4 regions of the Aeromonas sp. 160P genome follow, and region 4 is predicted to be linked to each of the others. Evidence: predicted binding sites of a transcription regulator. Region 4 holds the regulator's gene; each other region holds the start of a gene.
The links. The regulator LexA, encoded in region 4, represses DNA repair genes until DNA is damaged. The targets are predictions, from matches to a motif close to ANCTGTNTNNNNANACAGNT.
Positions count from the first base shown of each region.

Region 1: the regulator LexA is predicted to act here: its motif matches at 1,703-1,722, upstream of ACY8FN_RS15635 (DUF4250 domain-containing protein).
Region 2: the regulator LexA is predicted to act here: its motif matches at 1,512-1,531, upstream of ruvA (Holliday junction branch migration protein RuvA).
Region 3: the regulator LexA is predicted to act here: its motif matches at 2,478-2,497, upstream of dinB (DNA polymerase IV).

Region 1 covers NZ_JBUXKV010000001.1:3,358,747-3,364,032, reverse strand. Annotated here, with positions in the region: partial or broken gene istA (IS21-like element ISAeme17 family transposase) at 1-412, opposite strand, end outside; gene ACY8FN_RS15645 (YcgN family cysteine cluster protein) at 606-1,040, opposite strand; gene ACY8FN_RS15640 (cell division inhibitor) at 1,192-1,677, opposite strand; gene ACY8FN_RS15635 (DUF4250 domain-containing protein) at 1,906-2,103, shown strand; gene ACY8FN_RS15630 (glycogen/starch/alpha-glucan phosphorylase) at 2,479-4,956, shown strand; gene ACY8FN_RS15625 (SLC13 family permease) at 5,021-5,286, opposite strand, start outside.
Region 2 covers NZ_JBUXKV010000001.1:1,442,182-1,447,467, forward strand. Annotated here, with positions in the region: gene ACY8FN_RS06830 (methyl-accepting chemotaxis protein) at 1-1,325, opposite strand, end outside; gene ruvA (Holliday junction branch migration protein RuvA) at 1,586-2,197, shown strand; gene ruvB (Holliday junction branch migration DNA helicase RuvB) at 2,206-3,216, shown strand; gene ACY8FN_RS06845 (cytochrome ubiquinol oxidase subunit I) at 4,160-5,286, shown strand, end outside.
Region 3 covers NZ_JBUXKV010000001.1:4,167,845-4,173,130, forward strand. Annotated here, with positions in the region: gene ACY8FN_RS19300 (methyl-accepting chemotaxis protein) at 1-1,351, opposite strand, end outside; gene dinB (DNA polymerase IV) at 1,420-2,475, opposite strand; gene ACY8FN_RS19310 (hypothetical protein) at 2,607-2,813, shown strand; gene ACY8FN_RS19315 (DJ-1 family glyoxalase III) at 2,925-3,485, opposite strand; gene ACY8FN_RS19320 (ketopantoate reductase family protein) at 3,523-4,488, opposite strand; gene ACY8FN_RS19325 (YajQ family cyclic di-GMP-binding protein) at 4,688-5,170, shown strand; gene ACY8FN_RS19330 (nucleoside-specific channel-forming Tsx family protein) at 5,276-5,286, opposite strand, start outside.
Region 4 covers NZ_JBUXKV010000001.1:851,213-856,498, reverse strand. Annotated here, with positions in the region: gene ACY8FN_RS04095 (MATE family efflux transporter) at 1-1,211, opposite strand, end outside; gene ACY8FN_RS04090 (SCO family protein) at 1,214-1,840, opposite strand; gene ACY8FN_RS04085 (hypothetical protein) at 2,048-2,263, opposite strand; gene lexA (transcriptional repressor LexA) at 2,747-3,370, opposite strand; gene plsB (glycerol-3-phosphate 1-O-acyltransferase PlsB) at 3,575-5,286, shown strand, end outside.

The DNA.
Region 1 (5,286 bases), 2.5 Mb from region 4:
GCCTTTAGAGGCCGATTGCCGCGGCGGATAATGGTGAAATCGACCTGCATCTGTTTACCGGGGGCCGTTTCAAAACGGACGATGGTGCCAGAGGCGTCATGGCGCAGAGGCGATAACCAGGTCTTGAGCTGGGAGAGCCCGCCAGTGTAACCATGCTCTCGCAGTTCCCTGAGCAGAACCGTCGCCGGGATCCAGTGTGGCTTCGCTGCCTGGATACGCGCTTGCAGATAGGGTTTAAAAGGATCGAGCTTGGTTGGTCGGGCTGCTCGGCTGGGATAGATTGGCAGGCCCGGGTTGCGCAGATACTTGCGAACCGTGTTACGGGACACCCGCAATTGCTGGGCGATAGCCCGGATGCTCATGCCCTGACGGCCAACACTCTGATTTCCACTGATAACTCCTGGGTCAACATGGGCGTGGCTCAAAAGCCACGATCTTGGCCCAGGTGGGTCAACTTTACTCCGGCGTTAGTGGGTCATTTTTACATCGGCGGTGACAGATATGCGCGGGGTTCTTCTCAATGAGGCGGAAAACCATGCCTGCAGAAACAACAAGGGCTGCACAATGTGCAGCCCTTGTCTCAATGAAAATAGGGGGGGAGCGCGTCAGCTGGCCCAGGTGATGATGTGATCAATCCATTCACCCGCCTGCTCCTCGTGAATGACCTTGCCACGTACAGATTGACCTGCCTGATGCATCGCGGAGCGACTGCCCGTCAGCAGAGGATGCCACTGCGGCAGGGTGTCACCTTCAGCCAGCAGACGATAGGCGCAACTAGAGGGCAGCCAGTCATATTCGGCAATCTTGTCATGGGTGATCTGCAGGCAATCAGGCTCTTTTTTGAAACGATTGGTATAGTCAGAGCACTGACAGGTCTTGGTGTTGAGCAGGTTACAGGCGACATTGGTGAACACCAGCTCATCGGTATCTTCATCGATAAGCTTGTTGAGGCAGCATTTGCCACAACCGTCACAGAGGGATTCCCATTCGGACTCTGTCATCTGCTGCAGACTCTTGGTCTGCCAAAAGGGGGCTTGCATGATGCCGCTCACTTAATTCACCTGATAAAGCGCGTGGTTATACCCTGTGTGACTCACAATTTCAAGAAGAGGGTCATATTGACGGCAAAATAGCTGCCATGGTGTCAAATTGCGGCGGATCATCTCGATGTGTATACAGGGTGACCTTGTCTTAATGATTGAGATAGATGTCCTGCTCTGCATAGGCCAGCAGAGGTGTGATTGGACAGGTTCGTTGTGTGCCAAAGAAACGAGTCAGCACACCAGATTGTTGTCCCAGACGTTGCAACTTGGCGTGATCCAGCTCGATCTGCTCGGGTAGCCAGGTAAACACGGCGGCACAGTGGCCGTTGCCCAGACTGCGCTCCAGAGTCTGTTGCCAGTTCTTGATTTTAGGGCTGTGTACTACCAGTACCCTCTTGGGATCTATGCCTTGCTCTTGCAGCCGCACAGCAGTGGGGCGCCCCGGTGGTGCTATCAGCAAGATCCAGCCAGCGTGAGTGTTGCCTAGCTTGGCCAATTCAGTCAGAAATTGGTCATCAGACTTGAGCGTCACGCCATAATGAGCAGATTCCGCTTTGCAAGCGGTTCTGGTTGGCCATGGGTTACTCATGGCACGGTTCATCGCAAACGGCAGTGAGTGCAGAGGCTGGTTCATAGTTCAATTCCTGTATGAATGTCCAAGCTGTATGCGCATACAGTAGTTCTATCCTGCGGTAGTGACAAGGTGTTTTTGCTGAAATCTGTGATGGTGTTGGCACTGATTTTGTTTATATTATTGTTTTTAAAGGTTTTTGATCAAAACTACGCCGTGTGTTTTTTGCTCTATGGACAAATGGCGCTGCACCGCCCATGGTTATACAGGCAATTTAAAGGAGGTGCCGCTATGGATATAAGTACCTTGCAGCGTCTGGATGCCAACATCTTGCTGGGCATCATCAATGAAAAGCTGAGACTGGAGTGCGATGGGCTGGAGGAGCTGCTGGCCTATTACGATATGAGTGAAGCCCAGTTGGCAGGACGTCTGGATCAGATTGGGTACCATTACGATCCATTGAGCAATCAGTTCAAGGCACATCTCTGAGGGTGCAATGATTGCTTCATATTTATACGGTAATTTTTAAGGCGCATTGAAATCGGTTTCAATGCGCCATCTTGTTGTCTATTTTCAGGGATTTTCAAGGCTTAGCAATCTCTGAAAACCTATTCATGCCATAATATTTTCATTTTTTTTATAAGTCGTTGATAATAAAGGTTATGTTTGTTTTTCTACAATCAGTTAAAGGAAAGGGTTTTCAAGCTTTTCAGGCTGTTTTTATCGGTTAAAGTGTGACTTGCGTTAACTTTTAATTCTGCCGCTTTAGTTAGTATTCTCACGCCGGTACATATTTTGAGATAACAACAGCGCCGGTCCCGCAAGCGGGATAACAATTTTATTTGTAACGAAGGAATATGGTTTATGGCTACCAAGAAGAAGACAGACCAGGATCTCCAACTGGATAAAGATCAGCTCAAGGCGAGTATCGTGCGTCACCTGCGTTCTACCTTGGGAACAAGCGAACAGAAAGCCTCCCCCGAAGCGTGGTGGAAAGCCACTGCTGCGGCCGTCAATGAACAGGTGTACGAGCGCCTGACCCGCACTCAGCAGACTCACTTCAAGAAAGATACTCGTGCCATTCACTATCTCTCTGCTGAATTCCTGATGGGACGATTGACCTCCAACAACCTGCACAACCTCTCCCTGTACAAGGCTTGTGAAGAGGCACTGGGTGAGCTCGGTCTGGAGCTGACCGATCTTTGCGAGCAAGAGCCCGACATGGCCCTTGGCAACGGCGGCCTGGGCCGTCTGGCTGCCTGCTTTATCGATTCGCTGGCAACCCTTAACTATCCGGCGGTCGGCTATGGACTCCATTACGAACATGGTCTGTTTCGTCAGGAGATCCAGGATGGCCGCCAAATCGAGCGTCCGGACTCCTGGCGTGAATACGGTAACCCTTGGGAAATTTGCCGTCCGGAATCCGTTCAAGAGATCCCGCTCTACGGCTATGTGGAGACGGTATTCGGTGACAAGGGTGGCCTGAAAAAAGTATGGCATGCCGGTCGCAAGATCAAAGGGGTGCCTTGGGATATCCCTGTCGTCGGATTTGGCGGTAACACGGTCAACATTTTGCGCCTGTGGGAATCCCGCGCCTCCGAGTTTTTCGACTGGGACGTATTCAACGCCGGTGGTTACATCGACTCTCAGGCTGAAAAAGCCCAGGCAGAAACTATCTCCAAGGTGCTCTATCCGAACGATGATACTGATGCGGGCAAAGAGCTGCGTCTGATCCAGCAGTACTTCTTCTGCGCCTGCTCCATCAAGGACATCATGCGCCGCTACAAGCGGGTGCATGGCGCTGATTTCAGCAACTTTGCCGCGCAAATTGCCATTCAGCTCAACGATACTCATCCGGCGGTGGCTATCCCCGAACTGATGCGGGTACTGGTGGACGAGGAAGATCTGAACTGGGAGGCCGCTTGGGCCATCTGCTATCAGGTGTTCTCCTACACCAACCACACTTTGCTGCCTGAAGCGCTGGAGAAGTGGTCGGTCAGTTTGTTTGAGAAGGTGTTGCCCCGTCATCTGGAAGTGATTTACGAGATTAACGCCCGTTTCCTGAGCGAGCTGGTTGAGCCCAAGTGGCCAGGCAATGATGTCATCAAGGCCAAGCTCTCCATCATCGAAGAGGGGAGTGTGCGCAAGGTGCGGATGGGCAATCTCTGTGTGGTCGGCTCTTCCAAAGTGAACGGCGTAGCCGAGATCCACTCCAAACTGGTGAAAGAGGACCTTTTCCCCGAGTATGCCGAGCTGTGGCCTCAGAAGCTGTGCAATGTCACCAACGGGGTGACACCGCGTCGCTGGCTGTTGGCTTGTAACCCTGAGCTGGCCGGGCTGTATACCGAAGTGGTTGGCAAAGAGTGGCCGCTGCAGCTGGACAAACTGCGTGGGGTGGCGAAGTTTGCAGATGACAAGGCGTTTCAGCAGCAGTTTATGACCATCAAGCGTCATAACAAGGAGAAACTGGTCAAGGTTATCAAGGCAGAGACCGGTATTGATGTCAGCGCCGAGGCGATCTTTGACATCCAGATCAAGCGTCTGCACGAATACAAGCGCCAGCAGCTGAACCTTATCCACATCATGGCGCTGTATCGTCGCCTGCTGGCCAACCCGGACTATGACATGCATCCGCGGGTGTTCATTTTCGGCTCCAAAGCGGCGCCCGGTTACAAACTGGCCAAAGACATCATCTATGCCATCAACAAGTTGGCGGATCGGGTCAATAACGACACCCGGATCCAGGGCAAGCTGAAAGTGGTGTTCATGCCGAACTACCGCGTCAGCCTCGCCGAGAAACTGATCCCGGCGGCAGATGTCTCCGAGCAGATCTCCACTGCAGGTTATGAGGCTTCCGGTACCGGCAACATGAAGATGGCGCTCAACGGTGCGATCACCATAGGTACGCTGGATGGCGCTAACATCGAGATCGCTGAAGAGGCGGGTGCCGAAAACTGTGCCATCTTCGGTCTGACGGTAGACGAGGTGAAGTCGTTGAAAGCACGCGGTTACAACCCGTACGACTTCTACTATGCCAACTCAGAGCTCAAAGCCGTGCTGGACTGGTTTGATACCGACTACTTCACACCAGGTCGCCCGGGTGAGCTGGCCTCCATCAAGCGCTCCTTGCTGGAAGGGGGAGATCCTTACCTGGCCTTGGCGGACTTCCAGTCCTACTCAGAGGCACACAAGCTGATCGATACCTGGTATCGGGATCCGGCGCTGTGGGCGAAGAAGGCAATCATCAACTCGGCCACCATGGGCAAGTTCAACTCCGACCGATCCATTCAGGACTACGTGGATCGGATCTGGAACCTGAAGAGTTGCAATGTCGCGGGTTAATTAACCACCGGAGATGAAAAAGCCCTCGCATTGCGAGGGCTTTTTGTTTTGGCGTAACAGGTGATCAGAGAATATCACCGACAAAATAGGCCAGCAGTGCGAGCAACACGGTAAAGACCACGTTGAGGGCCATACCGGCTTTCATCATCTCCTTCTGGCGGATGTGGCCGCTGGCAAAGACGATGGCATTGGGTGGCGTGGCGACCGGCAGCATAAAGGCGCAGGAGGCACCGATAGCGATCAATACCGCCATTACGATGGGGGAGACGCCGAGCGCCTCGGCCACACCGGCGAACAGCGGGATCAGCAGGGCTGCGGTGGCGGTGTTGG
Region 2 (5,286 bases), 590 kb from region 4:
GTGGTGGCCACCAGCACCATCTGTTCACTGTCGTGGTGCAGGGCCAGCGCATGTTCAGCGGTCTGGCGGCTGCTCTGGCTGATCGCCTCCACCCGGTTGACCGAGGTGTGAACGTGGTCGCTGATGTGCTGGTTGTTGTCCATGGTGGAGCTGATCATCTTCTGCAATTTCTCGATGAAGCGATCCACGCTGTTGGCCAGCGAACCTATCTCGTCATCCCGCTGCAGGTTGATGCGGGCGTTGAGATCCCCCTCGCCGGCTGCGATATCCTGCATCCGCTTGTCTACTTGCAGCAGCGGGGTCACCAGCTTGCGGTTCAGCCAGAGGCCGCAGAGGGTCACCATGATCAGGCTCAGCAGCAGGCCACCCAGCAGCAGGGTGCGGGTCTGGCTGATGATGCCGTTGAGCTGGGCCACCTGATCCTCAACGGTGGCATCGCCGCTCTCCTCGATGGCAACCAGCTGTTGTCGCAGCTCATCGGCACTGGCCTCATAGACGGCTTGCTGGGCCTGATAGCTGCCGAGCGCCTCGATCCACTGCCCCATCAGTTGCTGATGTTGGGCCAGCAGGGCGCGATACTGTGTCGCCAGTGTCTTGCCGGCAAATGGCCCGGTTCCCTCGATATCGAACAGCCCGGTGCCGAGCATGCTGTCGATCGCTTCATGGTAGAAATCGGTCGCCTCTTTCAGCTCGGCCTTGATCGCCTCCGTTACCCCCTGTCTGCGCATCTTCTCCAGCGCATAGAGTTGGCGCAAAAAGCCGATGTTGGATTCCATGCCGCCATCGGCCGCTTCCCAGCGAGTGGAGAGGCCGCCGTTCCAGCTGATGCTCTGGTCGGGGGATTGGGTCAGTGCTTCTACCGCACCATCACCGATCACCTCCAGCTGGGTCGAGAGGCGGGCCATCAGGTCGGCGTTGTGATGCAGCGCCTGATCCACCTCGGTATAGGCGTGATAGAGCGCCAGCAGCTTCTCTTGCTGCTGTTGATAGGCCTGCTTGTGCTGATCCATGGTGGCAAGGGCTGCGCCATCAATGAGCTGCCCCTGGCTGACCCGGGCCAGCGCGTCATCGGTCGCCGCCTTGGCGGCATCGAGTTCGGCGCGATCGAGCGGCGTGCCGTTTTGCATCTTCTGGATGTGGAGTTGCTGATTGCCCAGCTCTATCGAGCCCTCCATGGCGCCGTCGGCGGTCTGCCAGGCGGCGCCCAGTACGTAGGAGAGCAGATTGGCCAGCCGCTGGCTGCCATACCAGCCCACGACCCCCATGCCCAGCGTGCAGCCGAGCAAGATGGCAAGACCCAGATTGGAGGTGGTAACAATTTTCATGTGATGGCCTTCCTTGGTATCGACATTGGCACCAGTTTTGGTTCCGAACGGGTTTAGTGTAGCGGTTTATCCCCCGGCCAGAATCCGCTGCAGTGTTGGAGCATCCGGTGCTCTGGCTGCACGAAATCAAGCATGGTGGCAAATTGGATAAAAAGCCTCTCTGACCACACGGGTGTCGCAGCCCTATGCTGGATACTTATCCAGTTATTCTTTATGCTATGAGCCAATTTACGAATAGCTGTGTTGGTGAGGAGAGAGCCGTGATTGGTCGCTTGAGAGGCATTGTCATTGAAAAACAGCCCCCCGAGGTTTTGCTGGAAGTGGGCGGGGTAGGCTATGAGGTGCAGATGCCGATGAGCTGTTTCTATGACTTGCCGGAAATCGGCAAAGAGGCGGCTATCCACACCCATTTTGTGGTGCGAGAAGATGCCCAGCTGCTCTATGGTTTCAATCACAAGCAGGAGCGGGCGCTGTTTCGCGAGTTGATCAAGACCAATGGCGTCGGTCCCAAGCTGGCGCTGGCCATTCTCTCCGGCATGACTGCCAGCCAGTTCGTCATCTGCGTCGAGCGCGAAGAGATAAGCTCGCTGGTCAAGTTACCGGGGGTCGGCAAGAAAACCGCCGAGCGGCTGGTGGTAGAGATGAAGGATCGCCTCAAGGGATGGGTTAGCCACGATCTCTTCTCGCCGGCCATGGTGGCCCTGCCTGTCGGGACATCCGAGTTGCGTGCGCCAGACGCCGCAGATGAGGCGGTCAGCGCACTGATTTCGCTCGGTTACAAACCGCAGCAGGCGAGTCAAATCGTCAGCAAGATCGCCGTCGATGGGATGTCGGTAGAAGAGATCATCCGTGAATCCCTGCGTAGCCTGTGAGGTAGTTGATGATTGAAGCAGACCGCCTCATTTCGGCAAGCGCCGAGCGCGAGGATGAGATTATCGATCGGGCGATCCGTCCCAAGAAGCTGGCTGACTATACCGGTCAGGATACCGTCTGTGCGCAGATGGAGATCTTTATCGAAGCGGCCAGGCAACGGGGCGAGGCACTTGACCACCTGCTGATTTTTGGCCCGCCGGGGCTGGGCAAAACCACCCTTGCCAACATCGTTGCCAACGAGATGGGGGTCAATATCAAGACCACCTCAGGCCCGGTGCTGGAAAAAGCCGGGGATCTGGCGGCGCTGCTCACCAACCTCGAACCGAACGATGTGCTGTTTATCGATGAGATCCACCGTCTCAGTCCGGTGGTGGAGGAGGTGCTCTATCCGGCGATGGAGGATTACCAGCTCGACATCATGATCGGAGAGGGCCCAGCCGCCCGCTCCATCAAGCTGGATCTGCCGCCGTTTACCCTGATCGGCGCCACCACCCGGGCCGGCTCTCTCACCAGCCCGCTACGGGATCGTTTTGGTATCGTCCAGCGGTTGGAGTTCTATAACGTCAAGGATCTGACCGATATCGTCTCGCGTAGCGCCCGTTGTCTGGGGCTTGAGATGACCGAGGATGGCGCTATCGAGATCGCGCGTCGCGCCCGCGGCACGCCGCGAATTGCTAACCGCCTGTTAAGGCGGGTGCGTGATTTTGCCCAGGTGAAATCCGATGGCCGGATCGATGGCCCCATTGCGGCCCGCGCGATGGACATGCTGGACGTCGATAACGAAGGATTTGACTTCATGGACCGCAAGCTATTGTTGGCTGTGATAGACAAGTTTATGGGCGGCCCGGTAGGCCTTGATAATCTGGCCGCGGCGATCGGAGAGGTGAAAGACACTATCGAAGATGTGCTGGAGCCTTATCTGATCCAGCAGGGGTATCTGCAACGTACACCAAGAGGACGGATAGCGACCACACGAGCTTATGCGCATTTCGGTCTTCAGCGACCAGATGATAAGTAAAAACAGTCGTTTGAATGTGAAACCGCCGTCAGAGGCGGTTTTTTATTATCATTTTTCATCAACAATAAAAAAGCCCACGGCAGATGCGGTGGGCAAAGACAATTCAGGGTGGATGTTCACAGACAGTGAGTGCGTCTGGACACAGACCGGAAAATAAACAGGTGAGCCGTCGCGAGCTCTTAGAGTCGGTTCATTTGATAGAGCTGAACAAAGGAAAGCTTGTAGTAACGGATGGTTTTAGCAACAAACTTTTTCATCTTCGATTCCAATAAACGGGTTCAGATAGATAGTCGAATACGTACCGTGAACCCCGATTAACCGGCCTGTATCCAAGGGTATGCCCTCACTGCGAGGCGCATTGTAGGAGTTAGAATCGACCCGGGCAAACAAGAAAAATTGCAATCTTCAAATTAGTTTATCTAATGTCTCGGTTGGTGGAATTGGTTCGCATGAGTATGCATTCTTTGCAGTTTTAAATTGAGTTTTCGAATCAGATTGCCTGACCCGGATAACATGGAAAAAGGAGCCTTATCCACGCTTTTCAAATTAAACGGGGTGGTGGGATGTTAAATTCTTAAATTGATTTAAATCAATGTTTTACGCTTTGTCATGTTTTGTGATCTGGCTCGCGTCAATAATCGTGAAATAGATTAAAAATGCCTTTCAAAGCCATCTATGGCGGGCCCTTTTACATTGATTTCAATCAAATAAAGGTGATATAAAACCACAGTCATCATGGGCGAGAATCAATTCAAGCTTATTGTTTTGAAAATGTTAAACATTAGTTTCTTTTGTTCTCATGTATTGCCTTGTTGTTAATATTGGTCGTTATTGAAGGGGCTTTGTTGTGGTGTCTCACAACGGGATTTGTTCGATAACCACCAGCGGAAGCTTTGTTCTTAAAACTTAAAATAGCCGTGCCAATAATCGGTGAGGAAACATCATGATTGCTGAGCATGTGGTAGACCTATCGCGGTTTCAATTCGCTGCGACGGCTCTTTATCACTTTTTGTTTGTACCCCTGACGCTGGGAATGGCCTTCCTTCTGGCGATCATGGAATCTGTCTATGTGATGACCAACAACACTATCTACCGGGACATGACCAAGTTCTGGGGTAAGTTGTTTGGTATCAACTTCGCCTTGGGGGTAACCACAGGCCTGGCCATGGAGTTCCAGTTCGGGACGAACTGGGCGTATTACTCCCATTATGTCGGCGATATCTTCGGGGCCCCGTTGGCTATCGAAGGGCTGATGGCCTTCTTCCTGGAGTCCACCTTCGTCGGTATGTTCTTCTTTGGTTGGGATCGTCTGAGCAAGCATCAGCATCTGGCGGCCACCTGGTTGATGGCGCTGGGTACCAACCTCTCCGCCCTCTGGATCCTGGTTGCCAACGGCTGGATGCAGAACCCGGTCGGTGCCGAGTTCAACTTCGAATCCATGCGGATGGAGATGATGAGCTTCGCGGACGTGGTGTTCAACCCGGTGGCGCAGGTCAAGTTTGTTCACACTGTCGCGGCGGGTTACACCTGCGGTGCCATGTTTGTGCTGGGCATCTCCTCCTACTACCTGCTGAAAGGCCGTGATGTGGCGTTTGCCCGTCGCTCCTTCGCCATTGCCGCTGCGTTTGGTATGGCTTCTATCGTGTCAGTGCTGATCCTCGGTGACGAATCCGGTTACGAGACCGGTGAAGTACAGAAGGTGAAACTGGCGGCTATCGAAGCTGAGTGGGAAACTGAACCCGCTCCTGCCGCGTTTACCCTGTTCGGTATTCCGAATCAGGAAGAGATGCGCACCGACTACGCCATCAAGATCCCCTATGCGCTGGGCATTATCGCGACCCGTTCACTGGACGGTCAGGTAACCGGTCTGAAGGATCTGAAGAGCGAGCACGAACTGCGCGTGCGCAACGGAATGAACGCTTACGATCTGCTGACTCAGCTGCAAGCCGGTGACAAGTCTGACGACACCCGCGCCCGCTTTGATGAAGTGAAGCAGGATCTGGGCTACGGTCTGCTGCTCAAGCGCTACACCAGCAACGTGACCGATGCCACTGACGAGCAGATCAAGGC
Region 3 (5,286 bases), 3.3 Mb from region 4:
GCTCGGCACTGCTGCGGGTGCCGGCAACCGTATCAATCACCTGACTGATGGTGGATTGCAGCTTGTTGAGGAAACTGTTGAACCACTTGGCCAACTCGCCAATTTCGTCTTGTCGCTGGATCTCGATACGCTGGGTCAGATCCCCCTCGCCAGTGGCGATGTCCTTGAGGCGGGCCACCACTGCGCGAATAGGGGCCACTATCTGGCGTGCCATCAGCCAGATAAAAATCAACGCCACCAGTGAAATCAGCACCCCGATCATCAACTGCGAGACCACGCTACGGCGGGCTTCACTGGCAAGATCATCCTGCAGTTGCTGGGCCGAGGCGAGCACCACAGCCCGTGGCAATTCAATGTAGATACCCCATTTACCGTCGGTACCCCGCATCGATACCGGCATAAAGGTTTGCAACAGGGCACCATCGCGGCTCCAGCGACTCAACTCTTGTCCCTGGCTGAGCCACCCTTGCAGCTCGGTGGCCAGCCCTTGATACTGCTGACCCAATCCGCGCCCCAGGGTCACTTCAAACTGATCCGCCCCCGCCACTCGCCCCTCATGGCTCACCAGCAATATCTTGCCTTGGCCGTCATAGAGCTCCTTATCCATCGCTGAAACCAGATTTTGCAAAGTGCTCAGGGAGATATCGACCCCGACCATGCCCAGCAATGTCCCCTGATCAAGCAAGGGTGCAGTGACCGAGGTCATCAAGACTTTTTTGTCGCCAACATCGTCCAGATAGGGTTCCAGCAAACAGAGTCCGCGGGAGCGGATACTGCAGCGATACCATTCGTTTTCGACCCCGCCAGCAGCGGTAGGTGTCTCGTCAGCAAGCACATCCTCGTTCTGCACCTCGGCAACCAGCTTGCCATTGTCATAGGCCCAGTAGGAGGAGAACCGTCCCTTGTCGTTGGCGCCAAGCTCGGTCGACCCCTGATAATTGCTGTCCTCTCCATCCAGCTGGTCAGGCTCGAACACCGCGTATACCCCGAGCAAATTGGTGGATGAGGCGGCAGCATCGTGTAACTGCTGATTGATGGCACTGCGCAGCGCCTCTGAATGAACAAAGTTGTCGGCCGCATTCTTGCGCTGGAACAACACGCTCTCGGCCAGCAAACTGGCCCGGAAATAGGCCTCATCGAGATAGCTGGTCACCTTGGCCGCCTGCTCCGAGCCCATCGCCTTCATCCAGTTCTCGGCTGACTGCTGAGCCTCCTGCATGGTGGCTTGTCGCACCTGCTGCTGCATCTTGTCCGCGTTATAAATCGAGGAAGCAACCAGCGCGGCAGCGGTGACCAACAGACAGCAGCCAGCGATCAGGGTAATCCGGCCCTGGACAGAAAGTACGCTCATGCCAATGTTCCTATGTAAAACAGCGATATGGGTAGATTATCGACTTTATAAACAAAAACTTAACCATCTCACAGCAAATCCAGTGATAGCTGGTTAACCTCCCCCTCTTTTGGCAACCCCACCACCAACCCCAGTAAGCGCACTGAACGCCCTTCCGCACGCAGCAGACCCTCTTTTAGCAAAGGGATAAACAGGCTGGCCTGATAGCCGCCCTGGCTGCGATAGACAGTGGTCTGATGGAAGTCGGCAAATTTGATTTTAATCCCCTGCCCCATCACCTGCTCGGCACAACAGGCCGCCTGGAAACGCCGCTCCAGCTCCGGCAGCAACTGCTGCAATACCGTCAGGCAAGCCTCCTCGTTCGACAGATCGCTCGCCAGCGTGGTCTCCACTCCGATGGTTTTGCGGATCCGGTGCGCTTGCACCGGCTGCTCATCCAGACCCCAGATCCGGCTCGTCAGCATCTCGCCCAACTTGCCAAAACGGCGGCACAGCTCGTCGGCAGGCAAGGCGCGTGCATCCTCGCAGGTATAAAGCCCCTGCGCCTCCAGCCGCTCGGCAGTCTTGCGACCGACCCCGGGCAGCTTGCCAAGGGGCAACTGGCAGACAAATTGCGCCACCTCATCGGGGCGAATGACAAACAAACCGTCCGGCTTGCGCTGCTCCGAGGCGATCTTGGCCAGAAACTTGTTCGGTGCCACCCCGGCCGAGGCGGTCAGGCCCAATTCGCTGACGATGGCCTGACGGATCTCTTGGGCCATCAAGGTGGCACTGCCGCCGCAGCAGGTGCTATGAGTCACATCGAGATAAGCCTCGTCCAGCGACAACGGTTCCACCAGATCGGTATAACGGAGGAAAATAGCCCTCAGCTGGCGGGAGATATCTTTGTAAACCGCCATTCGCCCGGGGATCAGCACCAGCGGCGGACAGAGCTTTTTAGCCAGTGCGCTCGGCATGGCGGAGCGCACCCCGAAGCGGCGCGCCACATAGTTGCAGGTCGAGATGACGCCACGCCGCTCGGAGGCACCACCGATGGCCAGCGGCACCTCCCGCAGTGCGGGGTTGTCCCGCATCTCTACTGCGGCAAAAAAGCAGTCCATGTCGATATGGATGATCTTGCGCATACCACTGTATAAATAAACAGACATGGCATCATCTTACCCCAAGGATAGCAGTAGCTCTATCTCTCTCATTGTGGCTAGAATAATAGACTCCAAGGAGACCTTAACCATCACAATGACAAGGAGCGTTCGGGATGAAATATGTTTGGCTGGGACTCTGTTTGCTGCCGATGGCCGGCATCAGCAAGAACAACCCGACGGCAGAGTGCCGCTGGCTCTACGACCGGATTGAGATACTGGAACAGGCGATCAAGAAAGGGGACACGCTGGGCACAGAGCAGGAGTTATCACGCTGGCGCGCAGAGTTTAGCAAGAAGGAGTGCAAACAGTACGACTACTGAGCCGGGCAAGGTGGCGTGATCGACAACAGCTGATAACAAACGGGCCCCGGTCAAGATGACCGGGGCCCGTTTTTCAAAGCATGGCTAGCTTGATTCATCAGCAGAGTGCGGTCAGGGCAGCACCATGGGGCCTGCCACCGCCAGCGCCAGCTCATCCCCGCGCAGCACTCGTACCAGTTCGAGAGCAAACTCGATGGCGCTGCCCGGCCCCTGACTGGTGATAAGGCGATGGGCCTCATCCCTGACCACCCGCTCACGGGACAACAACGACGCGGGCAATTGCGTCTGAAAGACGGGGTGGCAGGTGACGATGGCGCCATCCAGCAGGCCGTGATGTTGCAACACCACCACGGGGGCGGCACAGATGGCAGCACGCCATCGGCCAAGGGCGGCCTGCTCTTTGAGCAGATCGATAGCCAGCGGGGTATCGCGGATCACTTCGCTGCCGGGCAAGCCACCCGGCACCACTATGGCCTCAAAGTCCCGACCGGTAAGCTCGTCGATATGGCAATCCGCCACCAGTTGTACTCCGCGCGAGGCGCGGATCTGCCGCAACCCGGCAGGACAACAAGAGGCCAACAGCACCTCGATGCGAGCACGCACCAGGGTATCAACGATGGCAACTGTCTCAATCTCTTCAGACCCGGGGGCCACCAGCACCAGTACACTCATTTATGCCTCCTCGCTTCTTGCCTGCCATAGCCAGGATTCAGACGTTCTGACTCTTCTCTTTGATCGCCTGATAGAGCCCCTGATTGACCGGTGCGGCGATACCATGTTTGGCCGCCTTGCTCAGCAGGAAGCCGGTGATGGCCTCGATCTCGGTCTCCCGTCCCAGCTCCATATCCTGATACATGGAGGAGTAGTTGTCGGCAGTCAACTCGACCACTGTCATCGCCCGGCGCTGCAGCTCTTCAGCGGTCGTGGCAATACCTTCGGCGCACATCACATCTGCAACTTCCACACAGATCTGCTGCAGGACATCAGCAAAACGGGGGCCAACCAGCTCGCCGTTTTTCAGCTTGTAGAGCGCAGTAAGCGGATTAATAGCACAATTTATCGCCAACTTTTGCCACTGACGTGCCAAAACATGCTCATCCCAGCCGGCCTGGCCGAGGGCAACAGCAAGATCATCCGCCAATCCGGCATAAGCCTTGGCAGCCTCATTGATCGGGCCAAGCCAGGTTTCACCCTTGCCAGTATGGCGGAAGACAAAATGGCCGCAGCGCATGGCACCATGGCTGGTCACCCCGGCAATCACCGGATTGTGCGGGAACATCTCGACTACCTGCTCGGCAATCCCCATCCCGTTGTGCAGCAGCACAATCGGTACCGCGGCGTCCAGTTTACCTGCCAGCGGCGTCAGAGCGGCAATAACCTGGCTAGCCTTGGTCATCACCAGCAGACGCTTGATCTTGCCGGGTTTGCTGACAAATCCGCGCTCGATATTGAGCAGTTGCACCTGCCCTTCCAGCGAGGTGAAATCGGTACCCGGATGGAGCGTGGACTGATGGTGCTCGCGCAACAAGACACGGGTTGATTGGCCGCTGATGGTCAACAGGGAGGCAACCACGCCGCCGAGGGCGCCGCATCCCAACAGTGACCACTGCGGGATAACAGGTGGAATAACAGCAGGGATAGCAAGCTGTCGGGAACTCTTAAATCCGCTTGGCATGATGTGACTCTGTCAGGGTAAGGGTTGCATTCCTCTCAACCTGTTACCGAAGGAAATTGAAGATATCATGAATGGACACTAACGGGTCCACCCGTTCTGTGCGCAGGGGATTCTAGCAGAGCGGCCCTATCAAAATCAGCAAATTTGCCGATTTTCTGGTAGATTTGCCCACCTATAGCGCAACATGAGGAGCCCTGACATGCCGTCATTCGATATTGTCTCAGAAGTCAAAATGAACGAGGTGTTGAACGCCGTCGAGAACGCCAATCGTGAACTGGCGACCCGTTTCGATTTTCGTGGTGTTGAAGCCAGCTTCGAGCTGAACAAAGAAGAAGTAAAGTTGGAGGCTGATGCCGACTTCCAACTCAAGCAGATGGTCGAGATCCTGCGCGCCGCCCTGCTCAAGCGTAATATTGAGAACAGCTCGATGGAAGCTGGGGACAGCGTTCACTCCGGCAAGCGCTTCCACCTGACCGTCAAGTTCAAGCAGGGGATCGAAAAAGAGATCGCCAAGAAGCTGGTCAAGCTGATCAAAGACTCCAAGATCAAGGTGCAGGTCGCCATCCAGGGTGATGAAGTGCGCGTCACTGGCAAGAAGCGTGACGATCTGCAAGAAGCCATGGCACTGGTGCGTGGCGCCGAGCTGGGTCAACCGATGCAGTTCCAGAACTTCCGCGACTGATTTATCCACTCAGCCGTGGCGCACTCATTGACTCGTGCCACGCTATAAATCGCGGCCATAAAAAAACCGGAGCAAATGCTCCGGTTTTTTGTACCCCAAGTTTTATTAGAACTTGT
Region 4 (5,286 bases):
CCGCCAAATGCGGCCAGCATCATGCTGTTACGCATCTCCCGCGCCCGGGTCGCCCCGATAAAGACTCCATCCAGCAAGAAGCACCAGACCGCCAGCAGCGGCATGGCGATCAGCCAGGGAAGCTGGCGGTTCGCCTCCGCCACTACCGCCGGAATGTCGGTGATCTGTTCCACCAGCCAGCCACCCAGCAGGGCGAAGCCCAGGGTAAATGCGGTCGCAATCAGGGCGGCCCAGCCCAGATTGAGCACAATGGCCTCCCGCAGTTTCTGCCGATCCCGCTGGCCGATCGCCCGCCCCACCATGGCCTCCACCGCGTAGGCAAAGCCATCGAGCCCATAGGAGATCAGCATCAGGAAGTTGAGCAGCACCGCATTGGCAGCCACCGCCACATCCCCCAGCCGCGCCCCTTGCAGGGTCATAAAGGCAAAGCAAAGCTGCAAACAGAGGGAGCGCAGGAAGATATCGCGATTGAGGCCGAGCAGCCGCACCATGGGGGCAAGTTGCCGCCAGCGCTGCCAGCCATCCTGCCACACCGTCGGCGCCAGTTGCCGCAGCTGACGGCGCACCAGCCAGATCCCGGCGGCCAGCGCGCAGTAGTCCGCCATGACCGAGGCCGCCGCCACACCCCGCACCTGCCAGCCGAGCCCCAGCACAAACAGCGCATCGAGCGCCATATTGACCAGATTGGTGAGGATCAGCATCACCATGGGGCTGCGGGCATCCTGCATCCCCAGCAGCCAACCCATGATCACCAGATTGCAGAGCGCCGCCGGCGCGCTCCAGATCCGCACCTCAACATAGTGGCTAGCATAGAGCTGCACCTCTGCCGAGCCGCCACTCAGGGCGATCAGTCGGGGTAACAGGGGAAAGAGCAACAACAGCAGCATCAGCCCCATGGCGATGGCCAGCCCCAGCGCCCGCAGCAGGGTATCGAGCTGGGCGCGGCCGTCGGCGGCACCGTGGGCCTGCGCCGTCAGTCCGGTAGTCGACATCCGCAGAAAGCCGAGCAGCCAGAAGATCAGATTGATCAGGGTCGCGCCGACCGAGACGCCCCCCAGAAACCAGGCCTGACCGAGATGACCGATCACCCAGGTGTCCACCAGCCCCAGCAAGGGAGTGGAGATATTGGAGAAGACCATGGGCAGGGCAAGCACAAAGACCGCACGGTGACGGGAAGGATCACGCCACCATGGGGCAACCGGCTGGGTCATTCTCAGTAGCCAGCCAGCTTCATCATGCGGGAAAAATCAGACAACATGGTGGCCATCTGCACCCTTGGTACCTCACCCGGCGCCACCTGCGGGCGGAATACCCCCTGCAGCTTACCCTTGGGATTGATGAGCACGATGGAGGCGGAGTGATCGATCAGGTAATCCTTCTCCCCCTGATTGGCGATGGAGTAGATCAGCCCCAGATTGCGCACGAACGGAAACAGCTTGTCGTGGGGGGCGGTGGCCGCCTTGAACTCGGGATTGAAGAAGGCGGTGTAGGTCTTGAGACGGGGAATGTCATCACGCTGGGGATCTGCCGAGATAAACACCACCTGACTGTTGGGGGCCATCTTCTTCAGCTGGTCATACACAGAGCGCATATCTGCCAACGTGGTGGGGCAGATATCGGGGCAGAAGGTATAGCCGATGAACAGAAAGGTCCAGTGCCCCTTCAGGTTGGCAGGGGTGAACGGCTTGTTGTCCGCATCGGTAAAGGCGAAATCGTTGATATCCCGCCCCGCAGGATAGTAGTCAGCCTGTTGCGGCTGCTCAGGCTGGGTGGCGTAGAACGCCAGGATCAGGCAACCTGTCAGCAGCAGAAAAAGCAGGGGATAGCGGAGCTTCATCATCACAAGAGACCCTTTAAGTTCGAGGTAGATGGCCAGCAGTGACCGGACAAGAGGAGCATTGTACCCCAGCGAGCCAGCAAGGTGGGCCAACCTTGTGTCTCGCACAGTCAGGAACCGACCATTTGGCACAATTGCTCGCCAGTTCAGACCATAAAAAAACCGGCCCCTCGGGTGCCGGTTAGGTGTGCGTCTGCTTGCCTCTTCTGCTCAGGGGCGAGCGTTGCGTCCCTGCTGCAACATCTTGCCGATGGCCCGCACGCCGATGGGAATGACCGGGGCCAGCACGCCCTCTTCCCCCTGGCGATCGCCATGACCCCGCTTGAACAGTAACACCAGGCGCACCACCTTCTCCTTCGGGCATCCCAACCAGAGTGTCCAGTGTGACCCCTTGTGGTGTAACCAGAGACCATAAAACCAGGTCATCCGGCTACCTTTGACACAACGGGTGATAGACGATGTCGATGGTACAACTACCACCTCTGAATCCCATGGCGATCTTGATGCCATACCAGTCCTCCTTGACCGACAGGTCATATTGCTGCATCGGCCTGAGCGATCGTCAGGCCCGTCACAACTAACTGCAACCCTACGAGTGGTCCCCTCTGCCCGACAGGGCTCGGGATCTCCCCACTCCCCCTTCATATCCCGTGAAGGTGTACTGCCCGATTCTCGTTGTTACCGGCCCTCCCATAACGGCTCATTGACGTTGCCTGCATGAGGAGCCGAGCCCCGTCTCGGCGACAGGGCACTGATCTGAGCATATATCTGAAATAGATGATTGGTAACCGGTCACGCAGGACAAAAATGCCACCGCCGACGATCTGCTTGATATGACAGGGAAAGTGCGCCAGAAACAGCACGGCCTCCCGAAGGAGGCCGTGTGGCAAACGCAGTTGGAGGGAAGAACTACATCCAGTCGGCGTTGCGGATCACTCCAACCGCCAGCCCCTCGATAGTGAGCTGCTGGCAGGAGAGATCCACCTCGATGGGGGATAGCTCTTCGTTCTCCGGCAACAACCATACCTGACTGCCCTTGCGCTGGAAGCGCTTGACGGTGACATCCTCATCGAGACGGGCGACCACCACCTGACCATTACGCACATCCTGAGTCTTGTGCACCGCCAGCAGGTCACCATCCAGAATGCCGATGTTCTTCATGCTCATTCCCTGTACCCGCAGCAGAAAATCTGCCCGCGGATGGAACAGGGCGGGATCCACCTGATAATGGCTCTCGATATGCTCCTGAGCCAGAATGGGTTCACCGGCGGCCACCTTGCCGATCAGCGGCAGACCACTCTCTGCCAGTACCTCTTCCTCTTCGAGCAACAGGCGAATGCCGCGGGACGTGCCCGGCATGATCTCGATGACCCCTTTCTTGGCCAGGGCCTTCAGATGTTCTTCGGCCGCATTGGCCGATTTAAAACCAAGCTTCTGGGCAATCTCGGCACGAGTCGGCGGCATACCGGTCTCGCTCATGTTTACCTTGATCAGCTCCAGCACTTCGGCCTGGCGGGGGGTAAGGGGTTTCATAGCATTGGCACCTGTTTTTTTATACAGCACACTGGCAGTATATACAGTGTGCCAGCCAAGGCAAGGCACAGCTGACATTTGTCGCAACCCACCCTGCATTTATCACTGTTTTGATCTCGCGCAGCCGACTCATCGTACCTCTCGGCGACAAGGGGCTACCGATTTGCTATGCTCACGCCGCATTTTTTTGGAGAGCAGACGCACATGTCCATAGGGCAGAAGATATCCAGAGCCATCCTGCAATGGCCGGTCAGTGGCTTGGTCAATCACAAGAGCTTGCCGGAAAATCCCATCACCGAGCTCAATCTGGACCCGGACAGACCCATTGTCTATGCCCTGAAAACCAGTTCGATCACCGACCTGATGACCTTGCAGCAGTGCTGCGAGGATCTCGGTCTGCCCGGCCCCTTCACCCCGCTGGAGCTCAATGGCCAGCTGCTGCCGCGCTACGTCTGTCTGGATCGTCCGCCTCCCCTGTTCGGCAAGCGCAGCAAGCCGCTGCCGTTCTTGCAAGAGTTCCACCAGCTGCTGGATCTGCACAAGCAGGATCCCGAGCTGGATATCCAGGTGGTGCCCGTTACTCTGTTCTGGGGCCGTGCCCCGGGTCGGGAAGGGGAAGAGGCCTCCGGCCTCAACATCATCAGCAGCCTGGCGCCAAACCGGCTTAAGAAGGCGCTGATCGTGATCCTCAAGGGTCGTGAGAATCTGGTGCGCTTCTCGCCGCCGCTCTCTTTGCGCCACATGGCAGACAAACACGGCACCGATGAAGCCATCGCCCACAAGCTGGCGCGCGTGGCCCGCACCCACTTCAGTCGCCAGCAGCTGGCCGCCACCGGACCGAAACTGCCCAACCGCAATCTGCTGTTCAAACAGCTGCTCGACTCAGGGGTGATCCAGCAAGCCATTGAAGAAGAAGCCCAGCGCGAGAACATTAGCCTCGAGAAGGCGCAAAAGCGCGCCCACGGCTACATGGATGAGATTGCCTCCGATTTCTCCTACCGGCTGATCCGCCTGGGCGAGAGCTTCCTCGGCTGGCTGTGGAACAAGCTCTACCGCGGTTTGTCGGTCAATGGCGCCGAGAAGGTACGCCAGCTGGCGCAGGAAGGGCACGAGATTGTCTATGTCCCCTGCCATCGCAGCCACATGGACTACCTGCTGCTCTCCTACGTCATCTACCACCAAGGGATGGTGCCGCCCCATATCGCGGCAGGCATCAACCTCAACTTCTGGCCAGCAGGCCCGATCTTCCGTCACGGCGGCGCCTTCTTCATTCGCCGCACCTTCAAGGGCAATCCGCTCTACAGCACGGTATTCCGTGAATACCTCAACCTGCTGTTTGCCAAGGGTTACTCGGTGGAGTTCTTCACCGAAGGGGGCCGCTCCCGGACCGGCCGTCTGCTGCCGCCCAAGACCGGCATGCTGGCGATGACCCTGCAGGCGATGATGCGCGGGCTGGACAGGCCGGTCACCCTGGTGCCGGTCTATCTGGGCTACGAGCACGTGATGGAGGTGAACACCTACCACAACGAACTCAAGGGCAGCCGCAAGGAGAAGGAGAGCTTCCTGCAGGTGCTCGGCATTCTGCGCAAGCTGCGTAACTACGGCCGTGGCTTCGTCAACTTCGGTGAGCCATTGACCCTCAACAGTTACCTCAGTGAACACGTCCCGGAGTGGAAATCCCATATCGGCGAAGAGGATCGCCCTGAGTGGATGGCGGGCACAGTCAACAATCTGGCCGAGCTATTGATGACTCGCATCAATGCCGCTGCCGCCGTCAACGGCCTGACCCTAAGTGCGCTGGCACTGCTGGCCGCCGAGCGTCATGCCCTGACCCGCGACGAGTTGCAGGCCCAGCTCAACACCTATATGGATCTGCTCAAGCAGGTGCCCTACAGCCCACAGAGCACCATCCCGGA